DNA from 2 places in the Geodermatophilus sp. URMC 65 genome. Region 2 is predicted to be linked to the other one. Evidence: riboswitches for the same ligand, from Rfam matches in the RefSeq annotation. Region 2 holds a riboswitch; the other holds the start of a gene.
The links. A riboswitch is a leader RNA that binds a small molecule or an ion and turns the genes downstream of it on or off. The one in region 2 is predicted to bind cyclic di-AMP.
Positions count from the first base shown of each region.

Region 1 (7,604 bases), 710 kb from region 2:
CGGCCGACGGCGGCGCCCACCTGCTCCGGCCGCGCGCCCCCGTCGACGACCTCGACGGCCAGCTCCCGGCCGAGGACGCCGGCGTCGTTGATGGTCCGCACCGCCGTCGCCGCGACCGCCTCGCAGGACGGGCCGAAGAGGCCCGCGGGCCCCTGCAGGGGCACGACCAGCCCGACCCGCGCGACCTCTGCGGACCGACGACGCATCGATCCCCCCAGGCGTGGAGTGCGCGGGCGTTGGAGCGGGACGTCCCGGACCTCTGCGAGAATCGGCCCGAGTCGGGCATCACTATGCTGACCCGCCCCGGCCATGGGAAGGGTCCCGGGCGAGGGAGAGGCGAGCATGCGACAGGAGACGTCGGGGGGGTCACTGCCCCACGTCGACCTGCTACGGCAGGTGACCTCCGGCCTGACCTCCCGCGTCGAGGAGATCCTCGTCGGGAGCGACCTCACCCTGGACCAGTGGCGGGTGCTGCACACCCTGACCGAGGCCGGCCCGCTGTCCATGAGCGACCTGAGCGGCCGCACCCGCATCTCCGGGCCCACCGTGACCCGGCTCGTGGACCGGCTGGTGGAGCGCGCGCTGCTCTACCGCAACGTCGACGCGACCGACCGTCGCCGTGTCGTCGTGCACGCCGCCGAACGCGGCCGGGCGTTGTGCCGGTCGCTCGCCCCGCAGATCGCCGAGGCCGAGCGCGCCGGGCTCGCCGCGCTGTCCTCGGCCGAGGCGCGCACGCTCCGCCGGCTGCTGGAGCGGCTGGCGACCCGCTGACCCGGGCGTTCGGGGTTGCGCTGAGCACATCGCGGCGAGCAGGCTGGCCGGCCTCCCAGCTGAGAGGAACCCGCCGTGCCGGCTCCGACGGACCACGAGCTGTTCGACCTCGGCGACCTGCCGCTGCAGAGCGGCGCGACGCTGCGCGGCGCCCGACTGGCCTACAAGACGTACGGGACCCTGAACGCCGACCGGTCCAACGTGATCGTGCACCCCACGTGGTTCAGCGCCTGGCACGACGCCAACGAGTGGTCGATCGGCCCGGGCCTGGCCTGCGACCCGGACCGGTACTTCATCGTCGTCCCGAACCAGCTCAACAACGGCCTGTCGACCTCGCCGAGCACCACCCCTCCCCCCTTCGACGGCCCCCACTTCCCCCGGATCACCTTCTCCGACCAGATCGAGGCCCAGCACCGCCTGCTCACGCAGCAGTGGGGCATCGAGTCGATCGAGCTGGTGCTCGGCTCCTCCATGGGGGCCGGCCAGACCTACCAGTGGGCGGTCAGCCACCCCGAGATGGTGAAGCGGGCCGCCCCGATCGTCGGCTCCAGCCGCACCAGCGAGCACAACCAGGTGTTCCTGAAGAGCCTGCGGGCCACGCTGACGCTCGACCCGGCGTTCCGGGGCGGCGAGTACTCCCCCGACGCGCGCCCCACCGCCGGCATGCGGGCCTTCGCCCGGATCTACGCCGGGTGGGGCCTGTCGCAGGCGTTCTACTGGGAGCGCGAGTACCGGACCATGGGCTACTCCTCGCTCGAGGACTTCCTGGTCGGGTTCTGGGAGGGCTTCTGGCTCGACCGGGACCGGGACCCGAACAACCTGCTGGCGATGCTCTGGACCTGGGAGCACGGGGACGTCGGCCGGACGCCGGGCTTCGACGGGGACACCGAGGCGGCACTGCGCTCGATCCGCTGCCCGCTGGTGGCCATGCCCGCCCGGACCGACCTCTACTTCCCCCCCGAGGACGAGCAGTGGGCCTCGCAGTTCATCGCCCGGGGCGAGGTCCGGGTCATCGACACCATCTGGGGGCACTTCGGCGGCCTCGGGATGAACCCCGCCGACAACGACGTCGTCGACCGGACGCTGAAGGAACTGCTCGACCGTCCCGCCTGACCGCGCGAGCGCTTCCCCGCCCGGTCCGCACCCGCGGCCCGGGGGCGGCGGGGAGCTGGCGGCGGAGCTCGCCCAGGTTCTGCCCCGGGGCCCCGCCGGGGACAGCATGCGGTCGACGGAACGGTTCCGCAACAGATGTCTAGGACGTCTGACCGCGGGCACCGAGCGCCACCCCGGAGTCGGGCTGCCCGCGGACGGTTCTCCGCGGCTCCCCGGGGCACTGAGTCGGCATGAGCGAGATGGACCCGCGGGACCCGAGCACCCTGTACTCGGAGGGTCCGGTCGCGCCCGAGCCGCCCGAGGACGACCTGCCCGACACCTCGCCGCTGCGCGACTCCGGCGGCACCGGTCCGGGCCCGGACGACCTCGACGAGCTGCTCTGAGAGGCCCTCCGCACACCAGCGGCCCTCCACCGAGGGGGTGGAGGGCCGCCGACGTGCGGGCCGGGGACTCAGCCGACGTAGTTCACGTGCACGTGGTCCATGTGGTTCGCCGTCGCGCCGCCGCGGTCGGCCATGGCCTTCCACACGCCGTCCGGCGAGGTCAGGATCCGCTGCTGCCAGATGACGTACTCAACGCCGAGCTCGTCCCAGTGGGCGATGTGGTACTCGGCGATGGCGTCGCCGAGGGCGGCGTCGGACATGACCATGTAGTCCAGCGCGAGGCCGGACGGGTGGCCGTTCGGGTCGGTGGCGCTGGCCCGGGTGCCGCCGATGGTGATCGAGCCGGCGCCGGACACCTCGCTGACCACCCGGTTCGCCGCGACCTGCACCTGCGAGGCCACGTCGCCGGAGCTGTTGCTGATGCGCGCGGTGGCCGCTGGTGCCGGAGCGGCCGCCGCGGCGAGCGGGGCGACCACCGGCGCGGGCGCGGCGTCGCCGGCCGAGCCGGCGGCGGGAGCCGGGGCGGCCGGGGCGGCGGCCGCCGAGCCGGCGGTGTGGAGGACCTGACCCGGGAAGATCAGGTTCGGGTCGGCGCCGATGACGCCGACGTTGCGCTGGTACAGGTCCCGCCACGACTGACCGTGGGCGGCGGCGATCGTCGCGATCGTGTCACCGCGCTCGACGGTGTAGCCGGCCTCCGGGGCGCCGGCGTCGGCGACCGCCGTCGCGGCGGGGGCCTCGACGGCGTGAGCCGGGAGGGGGCCCGTCGTCCCGGCGAGGGCCTGGGACGGGGAGCCCAGGACGCCGAACCCGACGACGGTGGCGCCGGCGGCGACGGGCGCCTTGGCGAGGACCTTCTTGGTGCGGACGTAGCGGGGTGCGCGGTGCTTGGCCATGGTGATCTCCGATCACCGCCGGCGAGGTGAGCTGTCGGGTTCGGGCGATCGGTGCCCGGCCGCGGTCCGCGGCTTCACCCCGAGGCGGTCCTCGGCTCGAGCCGTGCGGCTCGAGTCGTGGCGCGCCGTGGTCGTGGGTCCCCCACCCCTGCCCTGGGATCTGGATGGCGACCGGTGGGCAGGGTTTGGCGGTCCGGCGCCGCGCTCTCTCCTTTGCTGAGCGCACACAAAACGCTACGTGCAGTCATGTGCACTGTCGTCGTGACGCCGGTCACAAACCGGCTATCCAGCAGCGCGCCGCAGGTCGACGCGGCGTGTCGCGCCGGTGTAGCCGTGGTCACTCCTGCCCCGGCCGCACGGCCTCCCGGCCGGCGGTGGTCGGTCAGGAGGAGGGACGGTGGGCGTCGAGCCAGGCGACGACGTCGGCCAGGACGTCGTCCTTCTCGGGCTCGTTGTGCGGCTCGTGGAAGAGCCCCTCGTAGGTCGTGACCGTGAGGTCGGGTGAGCCGGCGTGCGCCCGGACGACCTCGCTGGCCGCCGGCGGCACGAGCCGGTCGGCGGTGCCGTGCAGCACGAGCAGCGGCATGGTCAGCGAGGGCAGCCGCCGGGGCATGGCCAGCGCGGTGGCCATCAGCTCGGCGCCGGTGCGGGCGACCACCCGGCCGTTGTGGTTGAGCGGGTCGGTCCAGTAGTCGCGGACCACCTCGGGGTCCCGGCTGACCGCCTCCGCGTCGAGCCGCAGGACGCCGAGGTCGGGCAGGACCCGCGACAGCAGCGGCGCCAGGGTCCGCTGGACGGCGGTCGCGGCGCTGGTGTCCAGGGCCGCCGCCGAGACCACCGCGCCGGCGACCCGGGCGTCCGGCGTCCCGGTCAGGTACTGCAGCGCGATCAGCCCACCCAGGCTGTGCCCGTAGACGAACAGCGGGACGCCGGGGTGCTGCTCGCCGGCGAACCGCACCAGCTCGGCCACGCCGTCGACGGCGGCGGCCATGCTGCCGATGTTGCTGCGGCGACCCGGGGACCGGCCGTGCCCGGGGTGGTCGACGGCGTGGGCGGCGTACCCTGCGGCGGCCAGCCGCTCGGCGACGTGCCGGTACCGGCCGCCGTGCTCGTGCGCGCCGTGCACCAGGACGACGGCGCCGACCGGGTCCTCGACGGTCCAGGCCTGCCGGTACAGCCCCGAGGCCAGGGTGCCCTCGGCGTGCACGGGCTGAGCAGCGGTCATCGGGGAGTCCTCCTGCGCGGGTGCGGTCTGCTGCGCATCCTGCAGGAGACCTGGACCGGTGCGGCCGGACGGCCGGTCCTAGGTTGGACACCATGCCGACCACGTCGCCGGGGACCACGCCCGGGGAGACCGTCAGTGACCTCGGCCTGCCCGCGCGGGCGGTCACCGCACTGGCCCGGGCCGGGATCACCACGACCGCACAACTCGCCGGCCTCACCCGGGCCGACCTGCTGGCGGTCAACGGGCTGGGCCCGGGCAGCATCGCGGCCATCCGCCGCGTCGTCCCGGAGCCGCCCGGCCGCGTTGCCGCGGGTGGGCGCGGGGAGCGGCTCTCCTCCCCGGACACGCATCCGGACGACGAGGAGTCGCCCGCCGCCCCGGCGATCCCGTCGTTCGAGTCGCTGCGCAGCACGCGCCGCCGGACGACGGTGGACCTGATCGTGCCCGCGACGCCGCCCCCGGCCGACCCCACGCCGAGCGCGCCTCCGCCGCCGCCGGACTACGGCGACCTGTGGCGCCTCGGCGTCCGGGTCGGTCAGGCCGTCGCGACCCTGCCGGTGCGACTGGCGGTGTGCGCCGTCCGGGAGCCGGTCCGCCGGCTGCGGCAGCTGGTCGGTCGCTAGGCCGGTTCCGCGGCGCGCCCGGCTGTCCCACCATGGGCGTCATGACCCGCACCGACCTGGCGCCGGTGGTGGGCCGGTGGCGCACCGAGGGCCACGTCCTCGGCGACGACCCGGTGCCCGTCACCGGCAGCGACGTCTACGAGCCCGGCCCCGGCGGCCACGTCCTCGTGCACTCCGTCGACGTCCTGGTGGGCGGGACGCCGGTGCGGGCGCTCGAGATCATCGGCGAGCGGGACGGCGACGCGATGCTGGCCCGCTCCTACGACGACACCGGCGACGTCACGCTCATGCGGGTCCGCATCGACGACGACGGCGCCTGGCACTTCACCGGTGGCGGTGACGTCGCCCGCGCCGCGCAGTTCGACCCGGACGCCCCCACGGCCGCCGTACGGTCGACCCTGCGCATCGCCTCGGATCGCCGGACGATGACCGCGCTGTGGGAGCGGGCCGAGGACGGCGTGACCTGGCAGCCGTGGATGGAGGTGCGGTTCACCCGCGAGGACGAGCCGGCGAGCGGGTACCCCATGGGCATGGACACCGACAGCACCCCGCCCCCCGCCGACGACAGGCCCCAGGAGACCGCTCCCCCGCTGCCCGACGACCCCCGCGTCCCGAGGCTCGAGGACGCCGACCCCACCCGCAGCAAGGAGCTCGGCGGCGCCGCCCCCGCCGTCGGACCGGAGTCGACCGAGCAGCCGGAGACCGACTGAGACCGCCACCCCGTGGTGCGACGCCGGTCACCCGCTCTGAGAGGCTCGCGACCCCGTACCCCCACCGTGCAGGAGGACCCGTGCGCGCCGCCCAGATCGCCACCCTCGACGGCCCCTCGGCCATCTCGGTCGCCGACGTCCCCGAGCCCGACGCGGACGGGAAGGTGCTGATCGACGTGCACGTCGCCGGCGTGACCTTCCCCGAGGTGCTGCTCAGCCGTGGGCAGTACCAGATCAAGCCGGAGCTGCCGTTCGTCCCCGGCAGCGAGGTCGCCGGCACGGTGCGCAGCGCGCCCGAGGGCAGCGGCGTGCAGCCCGGGCAGCGGGTGGCGGCCTTCCCCGGCTTCGGCGGGTTCGCCGAGGTGGCCTCGGCCGACCCGGGCCTCGTCTTCCCGCTGCCCGACCGGGTGGGCTTCGAGCAGGGCGCGGCGCTGCCCATGAACTACCTGACCATGCACTTCGCGCTTCGCCGCCGCGGTCAGCTGCGCGAGGGCGAGACGGTGCTGGTGCACGGCGCCGCCGGCGGCCTGGGGACGGCGGGCATCCAATTGGCCAAGGCCTACGGCGCGCGCGTGCTCGCGGTGGTGTCGAGCGAGGGCAAGGGCGAGACCGCACGGACCGCCGGCGCCGACGAGGTCGTGCTCGCCGACGGGTTCCGCGACCGGGTCAAGGAGCTCACCGGCGGCCGCGGCGTGGACGTCGTGGCCGACCCGGTGGGCGGCGACCGCTTCACCGACTCGCTGCGCAGCCTGGGGCGGGAGGGCCGACTGCTGGTCCTCGGCTTCACCGGCGGGGAGATCCCCACGGTCAAGGTCAACCGGCTGCTGCTGAACAACGTCTCGGTCGTCGGCGTCGGCTGGGGTGCGTTCTGGACGGGCGACCCCGGCTACGTGCAGGAGCAGTGGCGCGACCTGCAGCCGCTGCTCGAGCGCGGCGCCCTCGACCCGGTCCTCGGCTCGGTGCACGACCTCGCCGACGCCGCCGCGGCGGTCACCGAGCTCGACGAGCGCCGGGCCACGGGCAAGGTGCTGCTCCGGGTGCGCTGAAGGAGGACCGCCTCCCCCGCCCTGCAGCGGGACCGTTCGCGCATCCTCCGGCGGCTTGATCGGATGACGGTAACGATGTATCGTTACCGTCATCCGATATACCGAGGAGATGCACATGCACCCCATGCGAGACAACGGCGGACACCCCGCCGACCGACGTCACCACCACCCCCGCCGCGGCCACCCGGGCGCCTTCGACGGGCCGATGGGGCACCGCCGCGGAGGCCGCGGACGGGCCGCTCGCGGCGACGTCCGCGCGGCCGTCCTGCTGCTGGTGTCCGAACAGCCCATGCACGGGTACCAGCTCATGCAGGCGATCGCCGACCGCAGCGGCGGCCGGTGGACGCCGAGCCCGGGGGCGATCTACCCGACGATCAGCCAGCTCGAGGACGAGGGACTGGTCACCGTCACCGCCGAGGCCGGCCGCAAACTCGTCACGCTGACCGAGGCCGGCCGCCGTCACGTCGACGAGCACAGGCAGACCGGAGCCGACCCGTTCGCCGGGCACGACGCCACCGGTCCCGGCGCCGACCTCCGGGGCCCCGTCGAGCAGCTGCACGCCGCCGTCCGGGAGATCGCGCGGACCGGCACGGACGCGCAGCGCGCCGCGGCTGCCGCCGTCCTCGCCGACGCCCGCCGGTCGCTCTACCTGCTGCTGGCCGACGGGCCGGAGGCACCCGGGACCTGAACGAGGACCCCGCCCCCCCTGGACGGCCCCGCTGCAGGGTCCCGCCGCGAGCCTGCGAGTGGCGGGGGCAACGGGGTCCTCTCTCAGGTGGCCGTCCCCCGCCAGCGCAGCACCTCCAGCGCCGCGGCGACGCTGACGACGTTCTCGGC
Region 1 is NZ_CP199954.1:4,993,937-5,001,540, reverse strand. It holds gene ACWIX7_RS24200 (substrate-binding domain-containing protein) at 1-206, opposite strand, end outside; gene ACWIX7_RS24195 (MarR family winged helix-turn-helix transcriptional regulator) at 343-771, shown strand; gene ACWIX7_RS24190 (alpha/beta fold hydrolase) at 847-1,884, shown strand; gene ACWIX7_RS24185 (hypothetical protein) at 2,115-2,267, shown strand; gene ACWIX7_RS24180 (LysM peptidoglycan-binding domain-containing protein) at 2,336-3,163, opposite strand; cyclic di-AMP (ydaO/yuaA leader) riboswitch at 3,165-3,284, opposite strand; gene ACWIX7_RS24175 (alpha/beta hydrolase) at 3,546-4,388, opposite strand; gene ACWIX7_RS24170 (DNA-directed RNA polymerase subunit alpha C-terminal domain-containing protein) at 4,481-5,011, shown strand; gene ACWIX7_RS24165 (hypothetical protein) at 5,053-5,721, shown strand; gene ACWIX7_RS24160 (NADPH:quinone oxidoreductase family protein) at 5,802-6,767, shown strand; gene ACWIX7_RS24155 (PadR family transcriptional regulator) at 6,883-7,455, shown strand; gene ACWIX7_RS24150 (PucR family transcriptional regulator) at 7,539-7,604, opposite strand, start outside.
Region 1: another riboswitch for cyclic di-AMP. It lies ahead of ACWIX7_RS24180 (LysM peptidoglycan-binding domain-containing protein); the one in region 2 lies ahead of ACWIX7_RS20775 (C40 family peptidase).

Region 2 (7,604 bases):
CGGGTCATCTGCATGTCAGCTGCCGGGTGTCGAGCGTCGTCGTCCTCATCGCGCCGGCACTCCGACGCCCGGGAGCCTCCTGGGGTTCGAAGGGGGAGATCGGCATGAAGTACGTCGTCAGCTGGCGCGAGCGGCCGACCGGCTCCGCCGCGGAGTTCGAAGCGGCACGGAAGCGGGTCGTCGAAGCCTTCTCGACGTTGGAGAAGCCCGAGAGCCTCACCATCCACCACTTCGTCGCCCGGATCGGGCTCGACGGGTACGCCGTCGTCGAGACGGACGAGCCGGCCGACCTGCAGTACCTCGCCACGGCGTACGAGCCCGCCAGCTTCACGGTCCGGCCGGTGATCGACGTGGTGGCCGCCGTCGCTGCCGGGACGCGCTACAACTGACCGCGCGTGATCCGGGAGGACGGCGGCGGTCCTCCGCGCGCCTTCCGGGATCGGCGCAGGGACCTCCGAGTCTGGTGACGGAGGTGGCGGCTTTCTGGCTTCGGCTCGTGTCAGTGACGCCTGCGCGGCGACCCGACCAGCCCGGGTCGAGCAATGAACGCGTGGCGTCAGCTCCTGGTGGTGGTTCTCGTCCGCAGGCGTCCGGCGAGCGCCCCGACGTCGTTGAGGTCTCCCACGGCAACCGCCATCACGAGGTCGTACGCCTCGTCGTTCGACAGGGTCAGCCGGTACCCGTCGAGGCCGTAGAAGGTCGGTGAGCCGCAGCGTCATGGCCATGAACCACCGGTATCAGTACTGATACCATGGGTGGTCACGGCGGCGGCTGTCCTCCGACCACACCGGCGACCACGGCGGCCGCTGCATGACCGGCCCGGACGGCGTCCGGCACGGGGATCCCGGCGCGCCAGCCGGTCAGCACTCCGGCCACGAACGCGTCCCCGCAGCCGGTCGTGTCCCGCGGCCGTCCCTCCGGCAGCGGCTCGACCGGTACCTCCTCCGTGCCTGCCCGCGTTCCCACCCGGGTCGGCCGCGCCCCGGCGTGCACGAACACCAGTGCCGGCGCCCACGCCGGCAGGTCGCCGTCCAGACCGATCACCGCGGCCTCGGCGGCGTTGCCGAACAGCACGTCGGGCCGCAGCCCGACGAGCAGGTCGACGTACGCGCCGACCCCGTGGCGCTCGATGCGGGGTGCAGCGGCGACGTCCACGCTGACCGGCACCCCGACGTCGTGCGCGGCCGACGCCGCGGTGCGCAGCGCCTCGGGGAAGCGCAGCAGGTCGTAGCCGTCCAGGTGGACGACGGCGGCGTCGGCGGACCACTCCGGGCGGACGTCGGCCGCCTCCAGCCCGCCCTCCCCGCGGTCGGTGAGCAGCGTCCGCTCGCCGTCCGGGTGCACCAGCACCGTCGACAGCGGCGCCCGCCCGCGGCGCACCACCGCGACCTCGACGCCGCGCTCGGCGAGGTCGGCCAGCAGCCCGTCGGCGAGCGGATCAGCACCGGCCCAGCCCGCCAACCGGGCCGGCACCCCGAGGCGGGCCACGCCGGCCGTCACGTTCGCCGGCGCGCCGCCCGCCGTCGTCGTCCGCATGACCCGCTGCTGACCACGGACCACCAGGGGCGCGGACAGCTCGAGCAGCTGGTCGGCCACCAGCTTGCCCAGCACGACGATCGGGCCTGAGCCGGCCGGACGAGGCCATGAGGGTGCGTCTCCCGGGACCACGACGGCAGCATGGCCGGTCCTCACGGCCACGGTGCGGCTGTTGCGTGGCCCTGCCACGCGTCGCCGGGACCAGTTCGAGGTCAGAAGACCTGCGCGATCGTGTGGACGACGAGCCCCCCAGCCCGCCGACGACCCGTCCGTCGACGTGCGACGGTCTGCCTCTGACGTGCTGCTGATGGACTCACCGATCGGCCATCGGCATCCCATGTGCACCACTGGAGCCAGCGGTCGGCGTGCGTTCCCGCCGCGGCCGGCTTCGCCACGGGGATCGGTACCTCGATGCACCCATCCGTGCGATCACCCGCTGCCGCTCGACGACCTCGGGGGCACGTCGCTCACCCGCCGCCCCGCTCGAGCCGGGCGAGCGCGGCGGTGAAGCTGTCGTTCCAGAGGCCCAGGTGCGGCCACCGCTCGACCACGTACGTCGTCGCTTCCTGTGCCGTCATCCCCTCCTCGCGGACCAGCCAGGCGCGCAGCACCAGCCCGGTGCGCGAGGCACCGCCGTGGCAGTGCACGAGGAGTCGGTGGCCCTCGGCGCGCAGCGCGGCCATGTCGTCGAGGACGTCGGCCAGCATCACGTCGAGGTCGGCGTTGTGGTCGCTGTCGGCGATGTAGGCCATGCGGTGCAGCGCGTGGGTGAACGGTTCCCCCAGCCGGCACAGGGAGATGACGGCGAAGTCCTCGTCGCTGTAGCGGGCGCCGTCGAGGTTGCCCGCCCAGATGCCCGGCAGCACCTCCTGCGGACCGATCCGCGGGATCACCCCCGGGTCGTAGCTCTGCTGCGCGCCGCCGTCCAGCGCGGCCGCCAGCTGCTGCAGGTCGGCCAGCCGCCACACCTGCTCCCCGTGCCCGGGGATGCGCCCGTGGACGACGGACGACCAGCGCATCGGGATGCCGCCCATCCCGTGCACCGCGCCGGCCAGCCCGCCGGCGACCGCGGCGACGGTGTCGGTGTCACCGCCCAGGTCGACGACCAGGCGCAGCACCTCGGCGAACGACGTCCCGCGCCGCAGTGCCCACACCGCCTGACCGAGCGTCGGCCACACCGCGCCGTTGGGCATGCCGGGCTCCGGCGTCCAGTCCGGCGCGAGCACCGCCGCGTACCGCTCGCGGTGCTCCTCGGCCACCGCCTCGAGCGCCGTGGGGACGGCGGCCAGCGGGTCGCCGCCGTCGAGCGCCACCCGCACCAGTTCGTGGAAGACCGCGCAGCCCTCGCCGGCGGCCGGGTCGCCGTGGGTCAGCGCCGATATGCGCCGGGCGGCGTCCGTGGTCGCCTCGCGTCCCTCGCGGGCGAACCGGATGGCGGCCGGCGTGGTGCGCATCAGCGACCCGTTGCCGGCGGCCCGCCCGGTGCGGCGGAAGTGCTCGGCCGCGGCGCTGTCCCAGGGCAGGCCGGAGCCGAGGACGGCGCGGGTCTGGTCGCCGATGTCCGGCGGGCCCGCCTCCGCCCAGCGCAGGAAGCGGTCGAACAGGTCGGCCTCGTCCAGCCCGCCGCGCTCGACCAGGGACGTCGCGACGAGCAGCGCCATCTGCGTGTCGTCGGTGAACTCGCCGGGTGCCCGGCCGAGCGCCCCGCCGCCGCACATCTCGGTGTGCGCGCCGCGGGCCGGGGTGGGGAAGCGGGCGGAGAACTGCCCGGGCGGGCCGAACTCGAAGGGTGCGCCGAGCGCGTCGCCGACGGCCGAGCCGACCAGCGCGCCGGCGGCGCGGTGCGAGCGGTGCATGCGCGGGGTCACGCGAGCATCGTGCACACGCCCCGCGTCCCCGCCGTCAGGCACTGACCTCCTCGTGCGTGTTCACGCCGGGGATGCGCCGCACCGACCCCCACCCGAAGCGGGCCCACACCACCAGCAACGCGGCGCCGACGAGCGATCCGAGCGTGTCGCGGAAGAGGTCGCCGTTGGTGTCGTCGTTGTCCTCGGAGAGCTGGGTCCCGAACCAGGCGTCCGACCGCCACTCGAACAGCTCCCACAGCGCCCCGACGGCGATGCCGAGGGCCGCGGTCACGACGCCGATGCCGACGTAGTGCCGCAGGTGCGTCTCGTCCCGGGGTCCGGGACGACGTCCAGCCGGGCGAGGCCGATGTAGACCACCGGCGCCGTGAGCATCGGGAGCGTGAAGTGCACCAGGTCGTCGAAGCGGACGAACGCGTCGTAGAGGCCGAGCGTCTCGCCGAACCCCTGCAGCGCCATGCCGAGGGCCAGGGACAGGTCGTAGAGCCGGGGCAGGTTCACCAGTCGCGAGACGAGCGTGATGCTGCCCAGCGCGGTCAGGAGCGCCGCCGACCCCCACTGCCCGTCCGCCGCGTACACCGCGGCCCCGGCGAACACGATCAGCCGGAGGACGTCGATGCCGTCCCTGATCCACGGCGTCCAGTCACCCAGCAGCAGCGTTCGCCCATCCACCTCGCCGACCTACCCTCCGGACACGTCGCACGCTCGCCGTTCGCGACCCTGCGTCACCGGGTTCCGCCGTCACCCACGCGACCGGGGGACGACCGCGTCCAGGGCGCGCGCACGGCGACCTCCCGGTGCTGCACTGTCCCAGGCCGGCGCACAGCCGCCGGAGGCACCGCAGGACAGGAGCACGCCGTGACCGATCGCGAGCTCGGGCCGACCACCGCGAACAGCAGCCGCACGGCCCGCTGCAGCAGCCATGCCGCCGGTCACGGGGTCCACCCCACCCGCGTGCTGTTGTGCGACGACAGCCCGGACGACGCGTGGACGCCGGTCGTCGTCATGGGCGCCGTAGGCGACGTGCTCACCGTCGCCTGCGGCGCCGAGCTCCGGCGCTACCGCAACCACGACACCGGCCGCCTGGTGGACCTGGTCGACACCACCGGCCCCGACGCGCTGGTGAACGAACGGTACGGCCTGCTCTTCCTGCGGACCTGGCCGCAGGACGCCGCCTCGGTGTTCTCGCTGCAGCCGGCCGACCAGCCGCCGCACCCCTGCGGCTGACCGGCCGTCGAGACCGCCGATCCCGCACGGCCACAGCGTCGTGTCGTGCGGGATCGGCGGTCTCGTCGCGCGGATGGGTCAGGCGACCCGACGGGCGCCCGCGTAGCTCGGCATGGAGTCGAGCTTCATGACCTGCACCGGCTTGCTGGAGTTCAGGGCGTGCACGATCTGGCCGTTGCCGACGTACATCGCCACGTGCGAGACCGGGCTGTAGAAGAACACCAGGTCACCGGGCTGCAGGTTGCCCTTCGACACCGGGGCGCCGAACGTCGACTGCGCCTTGGACGTGCGCGGGAGGGAGATGCCGGCCGCCTTGTAGGAGAAGCTGGTCAGCCCCGAGCAGTCGAAGGAGTTCGGGCCGGTGGCGCCGTACACGTACCGGTCACCCACCTGGGCGAGCGCGGTGTTGACGGCGGTCTGCGCGGCGCTGCTGGCCGCGGCGGTCGGCGCTGCGGTCACGGCCGGGGCGGCGGCGACGGCCGCACCGGTCGCGCCACCCACAGCGGCCGAGGCCGGAGCGGGGGCGAGGGCGATCCCGGCGCCGGCGATGGCGGCGACGGCGACACCACGGAACGAGCGACGAGCGAAGGACGTGCGGGCAGTCGTCATCGACGACGGTTCTCCTGTTCTCCACGACCGCCTACCGGGTTAGCTGACGGGTTCGGACGGGGGAGTCGCCCGGCGCGACGAGGTCGCGCTTCACCCCAGTGCTGCGGTGGGTCCCCGGCCTGCGCAGCGGTCATCGACCGGTGCACGGTTCGGCGGCGTCCGTCGGGTGTCGCAAGGTCAGCGACGCGGGCCCTCCGGACGGCGACAGACGCTAGGTGGGCCCTAAGGCCCTGTCCAAAGTGAGGACGGGGGGCCCGGACGGCGGTCGGCGCGGGCCGCGACACGCCGGGCTGACCACCGTGAACGCCGTCGACGACCTACGGACACGCCGGGGGGAAAGTCCTGGTCAGAGCGTTATGAAAAAGTTGCCTCGGAAGCGGAGAGCCGATGCGCACAGTGTGTGGTCAGGTGCTCAGAGCTGTGGCGGCGTCGTGGTTGGTCCGGGTGTTCCCCGGGCACGATCAGGGGCAACCGACCCAAGGAGGAACACCATGGCCGGCATGTTGAGGAAGGTCCTGGCCTCGGGGATCGCGGCGAAGGTCATCCAGGAGGCCCGCAAGCCGCAGAACCAGGCCAAGATCAAGGAGTTCATCGCCAAGATGGGCGAGCAGAACAAGAAGCAGGGCGGCGGCCGGGGCTACGGCCGCGGTCCGGTGCGCTGAGCGCCGGCAGCTGACCGCACGGCGACCCCCCGCTCGCACCGGGCGGGGGGTCGCCGTCATGCTCGGGGACCGTGCTGCGCATCGCCGTCCTCGACGACTTCCAGTCCGTCTCCGGTGAGTTCGCCGACTGGTCGCGGCTGCCCGAGGAGGCCGAGGTCGTCGCCTTCGCCGACCACCTCGACGACGAGGACGCCGTCGCCGACCGGCTGGTCGGGTTCGACGTCGTCGTCGCCATGCGCGAGCGCACCCCGTTCCCGCGCAGCCTCCTCGCACGGCTGCCGCGGCTGCGGCTGCTCGTGACCACCGGCGCCCGCAACGCCGCCATCGACGTCGCCGCGGCCGCCGAGCGCGGCGTGACCGTCTGCGGCACCGGTGCCCACCCCACCGGCACGGCCGAGCTGACCTGGGCGCTGGTCCTCGCCGTGGCGCGGCACGTCCCCGAGGAGGACGCCGGGGTACGGGCGGGCGGCTGGCAGCGCACCGTCGGCACCGACCTCGCCGGCGCCCGGCTCGGCGTCGTCGGCCTCGGCCGGCTCGGCACCCGCGTCGCCCGCATCGGCCAGGCATTCGGCATGGACGTCGTCGCCTGGAGCCAGAACCTGACCGACGAGCGCGCCGCCGAGGCCGGCGTGCGCCGCGTCGACCGCGACGAGCTGTTCGCCACCGCCGACGTCGTCACCGTCCACCTGGTGCTCTCCGAGCGCACCCGCGGTCTGGTCGGCCGCGACGAGCTCGCCCGGATGAAGCGCAGCGCGATCCTGGTCAACACCTCGCGCGGCCCCATCATCGACGAGGCCGCGCTGCTCGAGGTGCTGTCCGAGGGCCACCTCGCCGGAGTCGGCCTCGACGTCTACGACCGCGAGCCGCTGCCCGCCGACGCAGCCCTGCGCACCGCGCCGCGCACCGTGCTCACCCCCCACCTGGGCTACGTCACCCGGGACACCTACCGCGTCTTCTACGGCGACGCCGTCGAGGACGTCGCCGCCTTCCTGCGCGGGGAACCGGTCCGCGTCCTCGCGCCCGCGTGACCCGTGCCCGGTCCGGGTACGGACCGGGCCCGGCACGAGGAGGCCTGCGATGACCGAGGGCAACATGACCGGCCGCCCCTACGGCGGCGCCAACGAGCGACCCGACGACGACGTCCTGCCCGGCGAGCGGCCGGAGAAGGACCTGGTCGGACCGCCGTCGCAGCAGGAGGAGCCGCGGGCGGCGCGGGACGGCGAGATGTCGACCAACCCGGGGGAGACCGGCAGCGGCGTCCCGGACACCGACCACCCGCTCGGGGGCCGGCAGGGCAGCAGCTGACCCGGCGGGGGCTACGGCCGCCCGGCGTGCGGGACGCCGACCTCGGTCGCCACCAGCACCGCCTCGCGCGCCGGCGCCCGGTTGTGCTCGTAGAAGTCCGGCGCGCAGCACATCAGCAGCGTGCGGCCGTCCTCCCCGCCGAGCATGCAGGCGAAGACGCCGAGCCCCTCGGGCGCGGCGACCTCGTCGACGATCGCGCCGCCCTGCGCGACCCGCACCACCCGGCCGCCGACCGCGTCGGCCGCCCACACGTGTCCCTCGGCGTCCAGCGCGCAGCCGTCCGGCGCCACCGTGAGCTGGCCGAGCACCTCCTCGGTGGTCCGGCCGGTCACCTCCGGCCCGAGCGGCGCCCACACGCGCCGGTTGGTCAGCGCGCCGTCGGCGTCGAGGTCGAAGGCGG
Region 2 is NZ_CP199954.1:4,283,008-4,290,611, forward strand. It holds gene ACWIX7_RS20745 (DUF3303 domain-containing protein) at 105-389, shown strand; gene ACWIX7_RS20750 (carbohydrate kinase family protein) at 760-1,611, opposite strand; gene ACWIX7_RS20755 (ADP-ribosylglycohydrolase family protein) at 2,004-3,404, opposite strand; gene ACWIX7_RS20760 (hypothetical protein) at 3,439-3,675, opposite strand; gene ACWIX7_RS20765 (hypothetical protein) at 3,672-4,073, opposite strand; gene ACWIX7_RS20770 (hypothetical protein) at 4,260-4,628, shown strand; gene ACWIX7_RS20775 (C40 family peptidase) at 4,707-5,237, opposite strand; cyclic di-AMP (ydaO/yuaA leader) riboswitch at 5,250-5,376, opposite strand; gene ACWIX7_RS20780 (hypothetical protein) at 5,729-5,899, shown strand; gene ACWIX7_RS20785 (D-2-hydroxyacid dehydrogenase family protein) at 5,971-6,927, shown strand; gene ACWIX7_RS20790 (hypothetical protein) at 6,977-7,204, shown strand; gene ACWIX7_RS20795 (SMP-30/gluconolactonase/LRE family protein) at 7,216-7,604, opposite strand, start outside.